Regions from separate parts of the Blautia pseudococcoides genome, predicted to be linked through region 3. Evidence: predicted binding sites of a transcription regulator. Region 3 holds the regulator's gene; each other region holds the start of a gene.
The links. The regulator HrcA, encoded in region 3, represses chaperone genes, less so after heat shock. The targets are predictions, from matches to a motif close to TGTTAGCACTCNNNNNNNNNGAGTGCTAACA.

Region 1 (6,035 bases), 2.0 Mb from region 3:
AGAAGCATTGGGTGGAAGTGAAGAAGAACCCGCTGAGGGAAAGCTTTGTGAGACTGAAAAATGTTGTTTTTAAGATCAACAAGGACAAAAAGGTACTTTATTTTCTGGCTGCTTTTTTCTTCTATATTGATGGTGTCTATACCATCATTGATTTGGCGACTTCCTACGGAAAAGATGTGGGGATTGACGATACCCATCTGCTCCTGGCACTTTTGCTGACCCAGATCGTGGCATTCCCCTGTTCTTTGTTGTTTGGAAAGTTTTCGGCAAAGTTTAAGAGTGAGAAGCTGATCAAAGTCTGTATTCTGGGCTATCTGGGCATTGCACTGTTTGCCCTTCAGCTTGACCGGGCATGGGAATTCTGGTTTCTGGCTGTCTGTGTGGCTGTATTCCAGGGGGCTATCCAGGCGCTGTCCCGGTCATATTTTGCAAGGATCATCCCAAAGGAAAATTCCAGCGAATATTTCGGATTCTATGATATCTTCGGCAAAGGCGCGGCATTTATGGGAACCATGCTTATGGGAATCTCCACGCAGTTAAGCGGAAGTTCAAGGACAGGCGTGGGAATGCTGGCTGTGATGTTTATCATCGGATTTTTCCTGTTTGGAAAAACAGAGAAGTTGGAGCGTGTCTGATTGGAAGCTGTACCAAAGCAGGAAAAAACTGTTTTGGTACAGCTTCTTGTTATTCTTATACAGGAGCCGTTATCCTGGACTTTTTGTTATAATTGTCCGAGGACAGGCATATAATGTATAAGAAATTTTGTGTGCAGGGATGGAAGCATGAAAAAAATTATAAGCTGGATTTTAGTATGCGCAGTGATAACAGGATGCTTCGTGGGACATAGAGATATCGTCTGGGCAGGGGAAAATGGACAGGATGTTGGAAGTCTGTATGCCACCTCAGCGGTACTTATGGATGCGGATTCAGGCAGGATACTGTATGAAAAAAACGGGTTTGAGAAAAGGCCCATGGCCAGTACAACCAAGATCATGACCTGTATTCTGGCTCTGGAGAAGGGGAATGCGGAGGATATTGTGACGGCATCCGCCTATGCGGCATCCAGGCCCAAAGTGCATCTGGGGGTGGCGGAAGGGGAGACCTTCCGTTTTGGGGACCTTCTCTATTCCCTGATGCTGGAGAGCCACAACGATGCGGCCGTGATGATCGCGGAGCATTTGGGAGGAAGTGTGGAGGGATTCGCAGACATGATGAACGCGAAAGCCGGGGAGCTTGGATGTGAGGACACGTATTTCATTACGCCCAACGGGCTGGACGCGTCCGTGACTGTGGGGGAGGAGCAGAAAGTACACTCTACCACAGCGGCAGACCTGGCACGTATTATGCGGTATTGTATTAAGGAATCGCCCTGCCGGGAAGAGTTTCTCAATGTGACCAGAACTGCCTCCTACAGCTTTTCAGATGTTGACGGAAAACGAAGTTTTTCCTGTAATAACCACAACGCCTTTCTGAATATGATGGAGGGTGCGCTCACCGGAAAGACCGGGTTTACGGCAAATGCAGGATACTGCTATGTGGGAGCCCTTACCAGGGATGGCAAGACCTTTATTGTGGCCCTTCTTGCATGTGGGTGGCCCAATAACAAGACTTATAAGTGGAAGGATACTATGAAACTTATGAATTACGGTCTGGAGAATTACAGCTACCGCTCTTTTTCCGATGCAGAGCTTCCCCATATACCGGCTGCCATACCGGTTAAAAACGGGCAGAGCGCTTCGCTGGGAAATACGGCATTTACCAACCTGGAGGTGGAGAAGGCAAAGGATTTCGGAATGCTGATGCGCCAGGATGAGGAAATAGAAGTGGGATATGAGGGAAAAGAATCTCTGAAAGCGCCCGTAAGAGCGGGAACCCAGGTGGGAACCATCACTTACCGGGTAGGAGGGCAGACATTTCTCACCTGCCCTGTGAAGGTGAAGCAGTCCGTGAAAAAGATTGATTTTCCATGGTGTCTGGAGAAGACCATGGACAAATGGGCTTTCGGCGCGGCGGGCTGAGAGGCGGACACTTTACAATCTTTGATATTGTGATAAAATAAAGAAAAACACAAGGAGGAATCAGGATGAATGCAGTAATGGAAAATATTTTGACGAGAAGAAGTATCCGGGCATTTCAGAATAAGGAAATCCTTAAGAATGAGCTGGAACAGATTGTGCAGGCAGGTCTTTATGCACCCAGCGGCCAGAACCGTCAGACATGGAAATTTACAGTGGTGACGGACAGAGATAAGATCCGGAAGCTGGCAGAGGTGATCGGAAGGAAACTTGGCAGAGACGGCTATGACATGTACAGCCCCCAGGTTCTGGTGATTCCGTCCAATGAAAAGGAGAACCGGCATTCCATGGAGGATAATGCCTGTGCTCTGGAAAATATATTTCTGGCAGCCCATTCCTTTGGTATCGGTTCTGTGTGGATCAACCAGATGCGCGATCTCTGCCAGGAGTCTGAAGTGCGGGAGATATTAAACAGCTGGGATATTCCAAGATCACATAAGGTATTCGGCATGGCTGCTCTTGGATATGCTGCGGCATCTGAGAACAAGGAAGTGAAAAAAACAGGAGAGGTACATTTTGTAGAATAGGACGTTTAGAATGGGACATATCACATCAAAAGACGCATATAAAAATCTGGAAGACAGAATCAACTGGTTTACCCAGGGAGCGCCGCCGTCGGATACTTTTTATAAGATCCTGCAGGTACTCTATACAGAGAAAGAGGCAAAGTGGGTGGCGCTTCTGCCAGTACGTCCCTTTACGCTGAAAAAAGCGGCACGTATCTGGGGGACCACGGAGGCAAAGGCGGAAAAAGTGCTGGACCATCTGTGTGAGAAGGCTCTGCTGGTGGACTCCACATACAGGGGCGTACGCCGTTTTGTCATGCCGCCGCCCATGGCCGGATTCATTGAATTTGCGCTCATGCGGACCAGGGGGGACATTGACCAGAAATATTTAAGTGAACTGTATTATCAGTATATGAATGTGGAGGAGGATTTTGTCAAAGATCTTTTCTATGCCACAGAGACGAAGCTTGGGCGTGTCTACGTTCAGGAACCGGTGCTTACCACGGAGAATACGCTGCATATCCTGGACCATGAGCGGGCCAGCCACATAGTGGAGGAGGCGGCGTATATCGGCCTTGGCACCTGCTACTGCAGGCATAAGGCATTCCACGCGGGACATCCCTGTGCGATTGACGCTCCCTGGGATGTATGCCTGACTTTCGGTAATGTAGCCCGCTCTCTGGCAGAGCACGGCGGACATGCCAGGCTCATCTCCAAGGAGGAAGCCATGGATGCCCTGGAGCGTTCTTATGACGCGGGACTTGTGCAGATTGGGGAGAATGTCAGGGAGGACCCGGCATTTATCTGCAACTGCTGCGGATGCTGTTGCGAGGCCCTCCAGGCTGCCAGAAAGTTTTCCCCCATGCAGCCTGTTGCAACTACCAATTATATCCCGTCGGTGGAAGACACGACCTGTATGGGATGCGGAAAATGCGAAAAAGCATGTCCCATTTTTGCCATTTCCATGGAGGAAGTCCAGGAGGGCGGGAAAAAGAAAAAACGCCCTGTGGTGGATACGGATATCTGCCTTGGCTGCGGTGTGTGCGCGTCCAGATGCCCCAATGGTTCCCTGAAACTTCAGCGGCGCCCGGTACAGGTCATAACACCGGTGAACAGCACGCACAGGTTTGTGCTGCAGGCCATTGAAAAAGGGACCCTGCAGAACCTTATTTTTGACAATCAGGCATTTGCCAATCACAGAGCCATGGCTGCCGTGTTTGGTGTCATTTTGAATCTTCCTCCGCTGAAACAGGCCTTGGCCAGCAAGCAGTTCAAATCCGTTTATCTGGATAAACTGCTGTCCAGCGCTGTGAATAAGAACAGGAAGAAAAAATAAAAGGCTGGTTTCAGTAATTAAAAAGGAACTTTTCGTTTCCATGATTTGCATAAGGTGCAGAAAATGGAAACGGAGGGTTCTTTTTTAATGAGTCGCACAACAAAAGAAAAATGTGAAAAAAGTGTGAAATTAGCACTCTACTCTTGACACTGCTAATAATGCGTGCTATATTACAATTAGAACAAGGGAAAAGAAAGAATCCCCTGTTATATGTAACAATTCGTTGATTGATATACATGGAAAGGAGAATGACTTATGAGAATGATACCCAGTATTTTTGGAGAAGATTTATTTGACGAATGGATGGACTTTCCTTTTGAGAGAGAGTTTTTCGGAAGAAAAAATCCTCTGTACGGAAAGAACGAGAAGAATCTTATGAAGACCGATGTAAAAGAGAGGGAAGATTCCTACGAAGTTGATATCGACCTGCCGGGCTTCAAGAAAGAGAACGTATCTGCCAGACTGGAGAACGGATATCTTATCATACAGGCAGCAAAATCTCTTGACAAAGACAAAGAGGACAAGGAAGGAAAATATATCCGCAGAGAGCGTTATGCGGGAAGCTGTTCCAGGAGCTTCTATGTGGGAGAGGGTATCACCCAGAATGAGATCAACGCCAAATTTGAAGATGGGATCCTTCGCCTGACCGTACCAAAGAAGGACAGAAAGCAGGTTGAAGAGAACAAGTATATCTCCATCGAAGGATAAGCTTTTTGTTACTCCTCCTTTAAGGGCCGCCGCTTCATTTGGAAGCGGCGGTCCTTTTGGGTGTACGGTTGGTTACTGTTCACTCCGTGCCCAGCAACACGCTTCGCGATGTACAGATATGGAGCATTCTGCTCCATATCGCGCTGGCTGCCTTGGGATTATCATGCCTTCGGCCTGAAAACACCTGGCGGGACAGTGGCGCGTGAACAGTAACTACGGTTGTAACAGCCGGTGGCCTTCACAGTCATGTACGGTTTACAAATTCTGCCCGTCTGTGCTATGGTAAAAGAAAAAACAGGAGATGTCCAGATATGAAAACAGTTATCATGAATTTTTCCGGTGTGTATCCGGAGGAGGATTTTTATAAACAGGAATCATATGAGATGATGGATCTTACCCGGGCGGAAGGTGTGAACTGCTACTGTACCGGTGAGGCAGAGCAGGAGATCAAGGGGAAAATGGAAACGTACGGCCCTTATGGTATCCATTTTCTGGATTCCGGCAATTATCACTATGTGAGCAAACTCTGGATGGAGATGATAGACACACCGTTTTCCCTTCTTCTCTTTGACAACCATACAGATATGCAGGAGTCCGCGTTTTTCGGGCTTTTGTCCTGCGGTAGCTGGGTGAGGGAGGCCCTGTTGTCCAATCCTATGCTGAAAAGTGTGTGTATTGCAGGTCCGAAAGAGGCGGACCTTAAAAGGGATATCCCTGCAGACCGGGTGACATGGATATCAGGGGAGGAACTGGGGGAAGGAAGCATGGAAAAATTTTATGAGTTTTTAGAGAAGGATCCCTGGCCTTTATACATTTCTGTGGACAAGGACATTCTCTGCCGTGAGGATGCAGCCACGAACTGGGACCAGGGGGAAGTGAAACTGGACTGTCTCACAGGCTGGATCGAGGAGGCCGCGGCCGCAAGGAAATGTATTGGAGCAGACATCTGCGGTGAAAATCCACCGGAAGGCGGTTTCTGTGAAAATAGGGAATTACACATAAACAGTCAGACAAATAAAAGATTACAACAGGTAATGGCTAAAGTGTTGGTAAAATTTCTTAATAATAGTAATTCTTATCAGAATGATTGACAGGGGGAATTGGATGACTGTATAATAAAAACCCAAATTGCAAATGTCGGAAATTGTAATAATAAGAAGGGAAATAGCAAGGGTATCCAAGGGGAGAAGGATCCCGGCTGTCCGGATTCAGGAGGAGATTTATGAGCTGAATAAAAAGCTGCCGTTCCATCAAAGGATCCAGCTTATCCGCATGACGGAAGCGGAATTTAAAAAGACATCTATCCAAAAAATAAGAAGGGGGCGTTTTTAATGCGCGGGGAAGATTTCCTGTCTGTGATTGAAGAACTGGTTTATCAGGTGACCGGAATCAGCGAACTGACCCCCGATA
Region 2 (6,035 bases), 1.1 Mb from region 3:
GCTTCGCAGCGGGGAGACCTTTACCAAAAAGGAGGAGCGCACCTTTACTATAGTAGGGATTCTGGACGCTGCCACCCCCCTCCTCTGTCCCCTCTTATTATGCAATGGGCTACATGGAGGATGCGGATATCCGGCCGGAGGAATCCATAACTGTCTATCTGCGGTTCCGGTCCATCGGTGACACCTATAAGGACTTACCCAAAATAGCAGCTCTGATGGGCTGGGAAAAGGATGAATACGGTGATTATAATCTAAAATACAATACAGATTATCTCTCCCAGCATTTTGTCTTTCCCAAAGGGCAGTTCCAAATGGACAATGCACTGGAAGCACTTGCATTTCCTATTATGTTTCTGTTCCTGGCGGTATTGGTGGTGGGGCTTTTTGTCCTGATCATCCAAAATGCTTTCTCTCTGTCCGCCAATTCACGCATTACGCAGTTGGGCATTCTGGCAAGCATCGGCGCTTCTCCCCGCCAAATCCGGCAGTCCGTCATCTGGGAAGGCCTGTTCCTAATGCTTCTTCCCCTGCCTGCAGGACTTGCCACCGGATGGTTTCTGGATAATTTGCTGATACAATATGTGAACTCCATCAATGACGCAGCCAGAAGCGGCAATATACCAAAGGTCACTTTTTCATACGGGCTGCCCAGCATCCTGCCTGCCATACTGCTCACCCTTATTACCGTATGGTTCTCAGCCAGGATCCCTGCCAGAAAAATAGCCAGACTGACTCCCATTGAGACGATCCGCCAGGGTGGAAATGGAAATATAAAAAAGACCCGCTACCGGCACATACTCTCCCGCTTCTTCGGGATTGAGGGGGATCAGTTTATACCTATGAGCACCCTGGATTCCATTTCCGAAACCTTCAGGGAATCCCTCAAAAATAAAATAAGTCCTCGAATTTCTTGTCCAGTGCAATACATAGGATCAGTGCCAGTTTTGCTGTTGGATTAAACTGTCCCGTCTCAATGGAGCTGATGGTGTTTCTGGACACTCCCACCATCTCCGCCAACTGGTTCTGGGACAGTTCCATCTGCAGCCCGCCTAAAAAATCTCACTGATGCAACCCACAAACAACAGCACGGCAGCCAGCGCTGACACAATTCCCAGTCCTGTCTCAAATTTCTTATGAAGCTTCACACCGTTATACAGATAATGAATCCCCATCAGCGCAAAACTGAATCCTTTCTGCGTGACCTGCATTTCCCATTCATCCATGGAGCCTTTCTTTTTATTCCTGTCCCGCACTAAAACTTCCTTTTTCTCCATTACAGCACCATCCTCTCTTTGCCAGGTTTTTTTGTCATCCTTATTATAACATGCCAAGTTTTCGTGTCAACACTTTCTGCCAAGTTCTCTTTGCAGATACCTGGCAAACACCTGCTGCCGTGAACGCAAAAAAGTGCAGCTGTAAAAAATCATTTTTACAACTGCACTATGCCCGTTCCTCTTAGTTCTGCACTCTGTTTATCTTATTTTGCCAGCATCATCATAATGTCATTGCTGCGTGCCACAAATTTTGTCATTTCCTCAGGTGTAAGCTGTCTGTGGCTCAGTACAGCCAAATCATAAAGCTGTTCACAGATCACTTTTGTATTATCTGTATCTCCGTTCTCCAGAACATACTGTACCAGCTTATTATTGGCATTCAGTATCAGCGTCTCCTGTCCGCCGAACATAGACGGGTCCATGCCGTACATATTATACATTTTCATCATTTCCTGCATACGGCGGCTTTCCTCTGAGACTGTCATCATGGAAGAAACATTTTCATTTTTCAGTTTTTCCACCTTGACGGTCAGGTTCTCTTTATTCAGCACCTTCTTAAACAGTTCTGAAAGTGTTTTTGTCTCCTCCTCCAGCGCTGCTGCGTCATCTTCTTTTACAGAGTCATTGATATCCGCGTCAATGCGCAGGAATCTCACATTTTCTTTGATCTGCTCTACATGGGAGATGAACGGGGAGTCAATATTGTGCTTCATGATGACAGCATCCTGGCCCTCTTCCCTGAACATATTAATATACTGGCTCTGCTGCACCTCATCTGTCACATAGTAAATATTGGTCTTCTCCGGCTCTTTCTCTTCTTCATCTTTCTTGCCGTCCTCTGCAGTCTCCTCTTTTGTTTCCTCAACTACAGTTTCCTCAGCCTCTTTGGCCTCTTCCGGTTTTTCATTGGCTTTGATGCAGTCCTCCAGAGTCAGATACTTGCCGTCGATATTCTTATACAGGATGTAATCCATCATTCTCTCTGAGAATTTTGTATCCTTTAAGCAGCCAAATTTGATAAACGGACTGATATCGTCCCAGTATTTTTCATAGTTTTCCCTGTCTGTCTTGCACATGCCGGACAGCTTGTCAGCTACCTTTTTGCTGATATACTCAGAAATTTTCTTTACAAATCCGTCGTTCTGCAGCGCACTTCTGGATACATTCAGAGGCAGGTCCGGGCAGTCGATCACACCCTTTAACAGCATTAAGAATTCAGGGATCACTTCCTTAATATTGTCCGCAATGAACACCTGGTTGTTGTACAGCTTGATGGTTCCCTCAATGGATTCATATTCCATGTTGATCTTCGGGAAATACAGGATACCTTTCAGGTTGAACGGATAATCCATGTTCAGATGGATCCAGAACAGAGGCTCCTTGTAATCCATAAATACTTTTCTGTAGAACTCTTTGTACTCCTCGTCTGTGCAGTCATTGGGATGTTTTGTCCACAGCGGATGGGTATCGCTTAAAGATACCGGGCGTTTATTGATCTTTACTTTGTCCTGAGCCGGTGAAACCTCAACGATCTCTTTGTCGCCGTTCTCGTTTTCCTTCTCCTCTGTCTTAGCCTCCTCGTGGATATGCTCTACAACCACATCATCCTCTTTCAGGTCCGCCTCGTCAATGGTCTCATATTCCTGCTCTGCGTTAGCTTTGGACAGGAAAATCTCAACCGGCATGAAGGAACAGTATTTTTCAATAATTTCTCTTGCACGGTATTCATTGGCAAACTCCAGAGCATCCTCATTGAGGAAAAGGGTGATCTCCGTACCAACCTCTGTACGGCTGCCCTCTCCGATCTCATACTCTGTGCCGCCGTCACATTCCCAGTGTACCGGTACGGAATCCTCTTTGTAGGAAAGTGTATCAATGTGCACTTCGTCAGCTACCATGAAAGCGGAGTAGAATCCCAGACCGAAATGGCCGATGATCTGGTCTTCGTTTGTCTTGTCTTTGTATTTCTCCAGAAACTCTGTTGCGCCTGAAAATGCGATCTGAGTGATATATTCTTCCACCTCATCAGCAGTCATGCCAAGTCCGGTGTCGATAAATTTCAGAGTCTTTTCTTCCGGATTCACGATCACTTCAATTCTGTTCTTATGTCCTTCCGGGAATGTGTACTCACCCATAACCTCTAATTTTTTCAGTTTGGTGATGGCATCACATCCGTTGGAAATCATCTCACGGAAGAAAATGTCATGGTCGGAATACAACCATTTCTTGATAATAGGAAAAATGTTGTCGCTATTGATTGATAAATTACCACGCTTGTTAGCCATGATATGCATCTCCTTTGCCTTTTCTCTGTATTCTTGTTTTTATTGCAGAAAACCATACTCCGGTTTGCTGCAGCTAAAAATAATATTAATACCCATTTGACAAAAAGTCAAGAGAAAATTAGCACTCATTTTAAATGAGTGCTAACAAATTTGATCTTTGGCCTGTTCATCTAATTTCTTTGTCCTCTTTGTCCAAAAACAGATTTAATATGTTATTAGTTGTAAAAGTATCATTGTTAAAAACAACTTTGCTCAAACTTATCATCAATTGTGCCTGCTTTTTCAATCCCATTTCCATAAAAGTTTTTTGCATAGACAATAAAGACAGTTGCAACTAACTCTTCCCGTTCCTCACATGGACTGCATCCTTAAAAAACACTGCATTATCTCCTTCAAATCCTGTAAAATCCAAATATGCAAGTATGGAGAATACGAGAGCGTCTATTTCATTAAATTCACTCTGCAAAAATGACAACTCCCCTCTCCATTCCAGGTAATCAAACATGCCGTGACATATTCACACCTTGGGATACTAACTTGGCAAAACAAATGCCTTTCCAGTGTATTTAAAAATATCCCCGGTCATATACAAATGACCAGAGATATAATTAGTATCATGATTTGCCCGTATAACGGGTGTTAATTTATTCCTTCTTGTCAATTTTCTGCGCTACAATAAAAATATTCGGCGGATTCCTATGAAGATTTACGATCTCCAGTACCAGAAAGCCCTTTTTCTGGATTTTCCGCATAAGGCCGATCGGCGTATCAAAAGCCACATAAGGCATCAAATGCAGTTTACTTTTTACAAACTTTTTGACCGAATCTCTTGAAAAATTCCTGCCCAGACAGTCTGTGGCGGATAGAAACACCCCGCCGGGCTTCAGCAGAGACCATATCTTTTCCAGCGCTTCATCCCTGTCCTGCAGATATAAAAGTACATTAAAAGCAGTCACCACATCAAAGCTCTCCGGTTCACCGCTGAAATTCATCATATCTGTATGACAGAAGGTAATATTCTGACACCTTTCCCCCGCTGCCTTCTGCACCGCTTTTTCCATCATCTCTTCTGATGTATCAATAGCCACGATCTCCTTCACCTTCTGCGAGATAGGGATGGTGGTATTCCCTGTCCCGCATCCAAAATCCAGGACTTTTGCCTCCTCATGCAGGTACGGCAGTGAACGTTTCACTGTTTTTTTATAAGCCATTTTATATTCCTTCCATACCTGGTCGTCATAAATTCCGGATCTCCTGTTCCAGAAATATTCATTGTCTGATGGTTTTTTTGACATCTCATGTTTCCCCTTTCCTGACATTACCACGGACTGCATCCGCTGTTTAATCCATTATAAAAATCTGCGGAGCAGCCATTCTTTTCCCTCTGTATAGGGCTGATAGCGAATAGGCAGATCTATGATATCCGACTTCTTCACCACACTCTTTTTATGGCTGAAGGTATCAAAACTTTCTTTTCCATGATAACTCCCCATACCGCTTCCGCCCACTCCGCCGAAGCCCATATGGGGCGTAGCCAGATGAATGATCGTATCGTTAATACAGCCCCCGCCAAAAGAAAGATTCCTTAAAACCCTTTTCTCCGTCCTCGCATCCCTTGTAAAAAGGTACAAAGCCAGCGGCTTCTCCCTTTCTTTTATAAACTTTATTGCTTCTTCTATCTCTCCGAACGTGAGTACCGGAAGCACCGGGCCGAAAATCTCCTCCTGCATCACAGGAGATCCTTCCGTAATACCGGTCAGTACCGTAGGCGCGATCTGCAGACGCTTCTCATCCCCATAACCGCCCGTCTCAGCCTTCTCACCCTTAAGCAGTCCCATCACCCTGTGGTAATGCTTCTCATTGATCATCCGCGGATAATCCGGATTTTTCAACGGTTCCTTTCCAAACATCTGCCTGATAAAATGCTTCACATAAACCAGAAATTTCTCTTTTACATCCTCCTGCACAAGCAGATAATCCGGCGCCACACAAGTCTGCCCGCTGTTCAAATATTTACCGAACACCAGCCTTTTGGCCGCCATCTTCAGATTAGCCGTATTGTCCACGATACAGGGACTCTTCCCCCCGAGTTCCAATGTGACCGGCGTCAGATACCGGGCTGCCTTTTCCATCACCAGCCTGCCCACTGTTACACCGCCCGTAAAAAAAATATAATCAAACCGCTGCTCCAAAAGCTCCTGATTCTCCGCCCGTCCCCCTTCCACCACAGCTACAAATTCCGGCGGAAAAGCCTCACGGATCATCTTAACGATCACAGCCGACACATGCTTCGCATATCCGGAAGGTTTCAGTATACAACAATTCCCGGCAGCAACCGCCCCGATCAGGGGGTCCATACAAAGCATAAAAGGATAATTCCACGGCGCCATCACCAGCACCACCCCGTAAGGTTCATACGTCACAAAACTCCTGGACGGAAACTGCGCCAAAGGCGTGGGCACCGTTTTCTTCCTCA
Region 3 (6,035 bases):
GGAGTTTGAGAACAAAATAGACCAGATCATGTTTGTGTCTGCCACGCCAGGGGACTATGAGGCAAATCATGAACTGCTGCGCGCAGAGCAGATCATCCGGCCCACAGGACTTCTGGACCCCATGGTGGAGGTGCGCCCTGTTGCGGGACAGATTGACGACCTTGTGGGGGAAGTCAACAAAGAGGTGGAAAAAGGCAATAAGGTTCTCATAACCACCCTGACCAAGCGGATGGCAGAGGACCTGACAGATTATATGAAAGAACTGGGCATCCGTATTAAATACCTGCATTCAGATATCGACACCCTGGAACGTACAGAAATAATCCGTGATATGCGGTTAAATGTGTTTGATGTTCTGGTAGGCATTAACCTCCTCCGTGAAGGTCTGGATATCCCGGAAATCACCCTTGTGGCGATCCTTGATGCGGATAAAGAAGGTTTCCTGCGTTCTGAGACATCCCTGATCCAGACCATTGGACGTGCGGCCCGTAACTCCGATGGGCGTGTTATCATGTATGGCGATAAAATAACGGACTCCATGCGTCTTGCCATTGACGAAACCATGCGCCGCCGTAAGCTGCAGCAGGAGTACAACGAAGCCCACGGCATCACACCCCAGACGATCAGGAAGGCGGTCCGCGATCTGATCAACATCTCCAAGAGTGTGGCAGAGACGGAGCATAAGCTGATGAAAGATCCGGAGTCCATGAACAAAAAAGAACTGAAGAAGCTGATTCAGGATGTAGAAAAACAGATGCGGGCAGCAGCAGCAGATTTGAATTTCGAGATGGCAGCAGAGCTGCGTGATAAGATGATAGAGCTTAGAAAAAATCTGGAGGAGATTTCAGAGAATTGATCGGTCTAAGCCAGCATGTGTCTGAAAAATATTCCGGCAAATGGTGACGCACCGTTTGCCGGAAGCAATTTTCAGACATTGCGGAGCAGAGATAAAATAAATTTCTTGTAAATTTATTCAGAATAATGTAATATTACTCATGGACTGTCCCTGGGCGGGACAGGAATACAGGACCGCGGCTGTTTTAAAATATCCAGCCAAGGCCTTTTCTTATGTGAAAATATTAATATTGGGAGGAAACCTATGAATTACGGTATTTTAAGTTTACTGCCGCCTGTCATAGCCGTTATCCTGGCGATCAAGAGCCGAAATGTGATCCTTTCCCTTTTCTGCGGAGGGCTTACCGGTGTATTGATCTTCAGCCATGGTAATCCGTTTTTGGCTGTGAAATCCATGATTGGTGATTATTTATTCGTGCAGCTTACGGACAGTTATAATGCAGGTGTGATCGTTTTGGTAGTGTTCATCGGAGGATTTATCAAGCTCATGGAAAAGTCAGGAGGGGCACAGGCTTTTGGGCAGAGTGCATACCGCTATGTGAACACAAAGCTGAAAGCACAGCTCTGCGCCTGGGCCGGGGGCATCATTATCTTCTTTTCGGATTTGGGTACCCCGCTTCTGGTAGGGCCTGTGTTTAGGCCTCTGTTTGACAAACTGAAGATTTCCAGGGAAAAATTGGCCTGGATCCTGGACTCCACGTCCTCACCGGTGGCTATTTTGATTCCCTTTATCGGCTGGGGCGTATACATTATGGGGCTCATCCAGTCAGAGTTTGACAACCTGGGGGTAAAAGCATCGGATTATACTACATTTGTCCGGGCGATTCCCTTCCAGATCTATGCGATCCTGGCGATCATCATGATTCCGCTCATAGCCTTTACAAAAATAGACTTTTTCCAGATGAAAAAAGCAGAACAAAAGGCTGAAAAAGAAAAGGCGGATTACAGCTTTGACGAACATGTGGAGAAAGAGGAGAATACCGGAGCATATTCCAAAAAGAACGCAAAACCCATTATGGTGATTCTTCCTATTGTAGTTGTATTCGTCACATTGTTTGCTACTCTGGCGCCATTGGGATTTCCCTTTAAAAAAGTGGATGGCAATGAATTCAGGGTTGCGCTTACCATGGGATACTTTTTCGGGGCATTGGTACTGATCCTTATGATATGCCTTTTTAAAGTTATGAACTTCAGTGAAACGTTCAAAGTATATGTGGGCGGTATGAAAGGCATGACGGACGTGGCCATCACCCTGATCCTTGCCTGGTCTCTGGGAAGCATGATCAGTGAGCTGGGTACAGCACAGTTCATTGTGGATGTGCTGAAATCCATGAGCTTTTCCGCAGCGCTGGTTCCTGCAGCCATCTTCCTGTTTGGGGCATTTGTGTCTTTTTCCACAGGCAGCTCATGGGGAACCTTCGCAATTATGATGCCTCTTGCCATACCAATGGCCCAGGCATTCTCCATACCGTTTGCCATAGCGGTAGGGGCGGTTCTCTCCGGCGGCCTGTTTGGAGACCATTGCTCCCCGATCTCTGATACCACCATTCTGTCCTCCACAGGTGCAGAATGTGATCTGGTTGAACATGTAAGGACCCAGCTTCCCTACGCGCTGGTGAACGGTGTGATCGCTCTCATTGCCTTTATTATCGCAGGGGCAACGAAAAGCGCCGCTTCCCTTGGATTTGCCGTTGCGGCGCTGGTCATCGTGGTATTTGTTATCAATAAAGTATTTAATAAAAAGGCAGCAGTATAATATACGGCCGGCGCATCGTTTCAAAGGGTACGCCGGCTGTTTTGTTATATAGAAAAGTCCGTCGGGCGGAATGGGCGCACATCATGAAAATCCTCCTGTTTTACAAAATATCTAAATAGTTTGAAACATTTCCGGCAAACTTCCTGACTAATAAGCAGAAACATGAAAAACATGTGGAAACGTACGTGCGGAAGAAAGGAACTTCATATGAATGATCTTATAAAAAAAGCGCAGGAGCGGGAGACATCTCTGAAACCATTCTACCTGCTGGGAAAAAATAGACCGGCTCAGGGAAGAAAGGTATTTCCGTACCTGGATGACCAGAATCCTGATCAACAAATGCAAGGATATACGGAACAAAAAAGTCTGCTGTTTGTAAAATCTTATCCGGAAGGTGATCAGCTTCTCACAGAGGATGATGGCTACATTGTACCTATTAAATAAATGACCACCGTCAAAAATTTCTGATATATTATGACAAAACAGAGGGAATGCTGTTAAGTATATACAGTCTCTCTGTTTTTTGTCTGCTGTTTGTACTTTATTTATTATGCAGATTCTGAAACTTTCTAAAAAAAACATAAAGCCCTTGACAAATAAACACGCTGGTGCTATCTTTAGAACATAGATGTTAGCACTCCATGCAAACGAGTGCTAACAATACCGGAAAAGAGATCCGGCCCTATCAATGCAGAAGCAGAAAGGAGATAATAATGGACAGTGAACTGGATGAGCGGAAACGAAAGATATTAAAAGCCATTATCCGTACGTATCTGGAGACCGGCGAACCGGTTGGTTCGAGAACGATTTCAAAATACACTGACCTGAATCTCAGCTCTGCGACCATCCGGAACGAGATGTCAGACCTGGAGGAACTGGGGTATATTGTACAGCCCCACACTTCAGCAGGACGGATTCCCTCAGACACAGGCTATCGTCTCTATGTGGATGAGCTGATGCGTGAGAAGGAAGAGGAAGTTTCGGAGATCAAGGAAATGATGATCGAGCGGACCGATAAAATGGAAAAGGTGCTCAAACAGGTGGTGAAGGTTCTGGCATCCAACACCAACTACGCAACCATGATCACAGGCCCGACCTATCATACAAACAAATTAAAATTCATTCAGCTTTCCAGGGTTGCTGAGATGCAGCTGCTGGCAGTTTTGGTGATTGAAGGAAATATTGTTAAGAATCATATGATAACCCTTCAGGAGCCTATGGATGATGACACAATATTGAAGCTGAACCTGCTTCTCAATACCCAGTTAAATGGTCTCACCATTGAGGAGATCAACCTGGGCATGATCACCAAGATGAAAGAACAGGCAGGTATCCACAGCGCTGTTGTGGGAAGTGTCATTGACGCGGTGGCCAATGCCATTGCGGTGGATGATGATGAGGTGGAGATTTATACCAGCGGCACCACGAATATTTTCAAGTATCCGGAGCTGGCGGACACCTCAAAGGCCAGTGAACTGATTTCCGCCTTTGAGGAAAAGCAGGAGCTGGTAGATTTGGTAAAAGATACTATGAATTCCGAAGAAAATACCGGCATTCAGGTATACATTGGAAATGAAACCCCTGTAAAGACTATGAAAGACTGCAGCGTTGTGACAGCCACATACGATTTAGGAGGCGGGATGCAGGGCACCATCGGTATTATCGGCCCCAAGCGTATGGATTACGAGAACGTAGTGGATAATTTAAAAACGCTGAAGACGCAGTTGGACAATATATTTAAGAAAACCTAGAAAGGCGGTACGGATTCGTGTCAGAAGAAAAGGAATTATATGAAGAGATGCAGCCGGATGCGGCTTCTGAAGAGAAAGCAGAAGAAATATTAGAGGAAGACGACAAGGCTCTGGCAGAGGAGGCCACCTGTGAAGAGGCCGGTGAGGCTGCTGACCAGTCTGCGGAGGAAACAGAAGAGCAGACAGACGGGCAGGCTGACCAGGGAAAAGGAAAGTCAACAGAGAAAAAAGGCCTGTTTGGTAAAAAGAAAAAAGATAAAAAAGATGAAAAGATAGAAGAACTCACCGATATGGTGAAACGCCAGATGGCAGAGTTCGACAACTTCAGAAAGCGCACGGAGAAGGAAAAAGCATCCATGTATGAGATTGGTGCGCGTGAAGTGATTGAAAAGATCCTTCCGGTGGTTGACAACTTTGAAAGAGGTCTGGCAGCAGTTCCGGAGAATGAAAAAGAAAGTCCCTTTGCTGACGGCATGACAAAGATTTACAAGCAGATGATGACCGTCTTTGAAGAAATCGGCGTAAAGCCCATTGAAGCAGTAGGACAGGAATTCAATCCGGATTACCACAATGCAGTCATGCATGTGGAGGATGAAGAAGCCGGGGAGAATGAGGTAGTTGAAGAATTCCAGAAAGGCTATCTTTACAAAGACCACGTAGTGAGACACAGCATGGTAAAGGTTGCCAATTAGTTTTAGAAGATGCGCCTATGGCGCAACTCAAATTCTCCGGCGGAACAGTCCGTTGGATTTTATCTTATAGATGAGACGCTTTGGCGGAGCGCAAAACCGCTGTGAACAGAAAAAGTAATTGATTTTAAATTCAGGAGGAATTTATCATGGGTAAAATTATAGGTATTGACTTAGGTACAACAAACAGCTGTGTAGGTGTTATGGAAGGCGGACAGCCGGTAGTGATCGCCAATGCAGAAGGCGCAAGAACCACACCGTCTGTTGTGGCTTTTACAAAATCAGGAGAAAGACTGGTAGGTGAGCCGGCAAAACGTCAGGCTGTTACCAATGCAGATAAAACCATCTCTTCCATCAAGAGACATATGGGAACAGATTACAGAGTGACCATTGACGATAAAAAATATTCTCCGCAGGAAATTTCCGCAATGATCCTTCAAAAACTGAAAAGCGATGCAGAAAACTACCTGGGTGAGAAAGTGACAGAGGCAGTTATCACAGTTCCGGCCTACTTCAACGATGCTCAGCGTCAGGCAACAAAAGATGCCGGTAAAATCGCAGGCCTGGAAGTAAAACGTATCATCAACGAGCCTACAGCAGCAGCCCTTGCTTACGGTCTGGACAATGAGAAAGAGCAGAAGATCATGGTATACGACCTGGGCGGCGGTACTTTCGATGTTTCCATCATTGAGATTGGAGACGGCGTTATCGAAGTATTATCCACAGCAGGTGACAACCGTCTGGGCGGTGATGACTTTGACCAGAAAGTTGCAGATTACATGATCGCTGAGTTTAAGAAATCCGAAGGTGTAGACCTTTCCGCAGATAAAATGGCAATGCAGAGAATCAAAGAAGCTGCAGAGAAAGCGAAAAAAGAACTTTCCTCCGCAACCACAACCAACATCAACCTGCCGTTCATCAGCATGAACAGCAACGGACCGCTGCACTTTGACATGAATCTGACAAGAGCAAAATTCGATGAGC

Region 1: A4V09_RS05855 (Hsp20/alpha crystallin family protein) is a predicted target of HrcA. The motif match lies at 4,045-4,075, and genes of this name have one in related genera.
Region 2: htpG (molecular chaperone HtpG) is a predicted target of HrcA. The motif match lies at 3,676-3,706, and genes of this name have one in related genera.

What each region holds. Positions count from the first base shown of each region.
Region 1 is NZ_CP015405.2:1,256,638-1,262,672, forward strand. It holds gene A4V09_RS05835 (MFS transporter) at 1-635, shown strand, start outside; gene A4V09_RS05840 (D-alanyl-D-alanine carboxypeptidase family protein) at 783-2,018, shown strand; gene A4V09_RS05845 (nitroreductase family protein) at 2,084-2,602, shown strand; gene A4V09_RS05850 (4Fe-4S dicluster domain-containing protein) at 2,613-3,917, shown strand; gene A4V09_RS05855 (Hsp20/alpha crystallin family protein) at 4,173-4,625, shown strand; gene A4V09_RS05860 (arginase family protein) at 4,937-5,716, shown strand; gene A4V09_RS05870 (acyl carrier protein) at 5,957-6,035, shown strand, end outside.
Region 2 is NZ_CP015405.2:2,117,231-2,123,265, forward strand. It holds gene A4V09_RS10115 (hypothetical protein) at 1-181, shown strand, start outside; gene A4V09_RS26780 (ABC transporter permease) at 114-959, shown strand; gene A4V09_RS10125 (helix-turn-helix transcriptional regulator) at 883-1,044, opposite strand; gene A4V09_RS10130 (hypothetical protein) at 1,050-1,274, opposite strand; gene htpG (molecular chaperone HtpG) at 1,478-3,559, opposite strand; gene A4V09_RS25745 (hypothetical protein) at 3,894-4,025, opposite strand; gene A4V09_RS10140 (class I SAM-dependent methyltransferase) at 4,204-4,854, opposite strand; gene A4V09_RS10145 (aldehyde dehydrogenase) at 4,909-6,035, opposite strand, start outside.
Region 3 is NZ_CP015405.2:3,217,052-3,223,086, reverse strand. It holds gene uvrB (excinuclease ABC subunit UvrB) at 1-856, shown strand, start outside; gene A4V09_RS15375 (SLC13 family permease) at 1,100-2,611, shown strand; gene A4V09_RS25490 (hypothetical protein) at 2,819-3,055, shown strand; gene hrcA (heat-inducible transcriptional repressor HrcA) at 3,325-4,362, shown strand; gene grpE (nucleotide exchange factor GrpE) at 4,380-5,054, shown strand; gene dnaK (molecular chaperone DnaK) at 5,201-6,035, shown strand, end outside.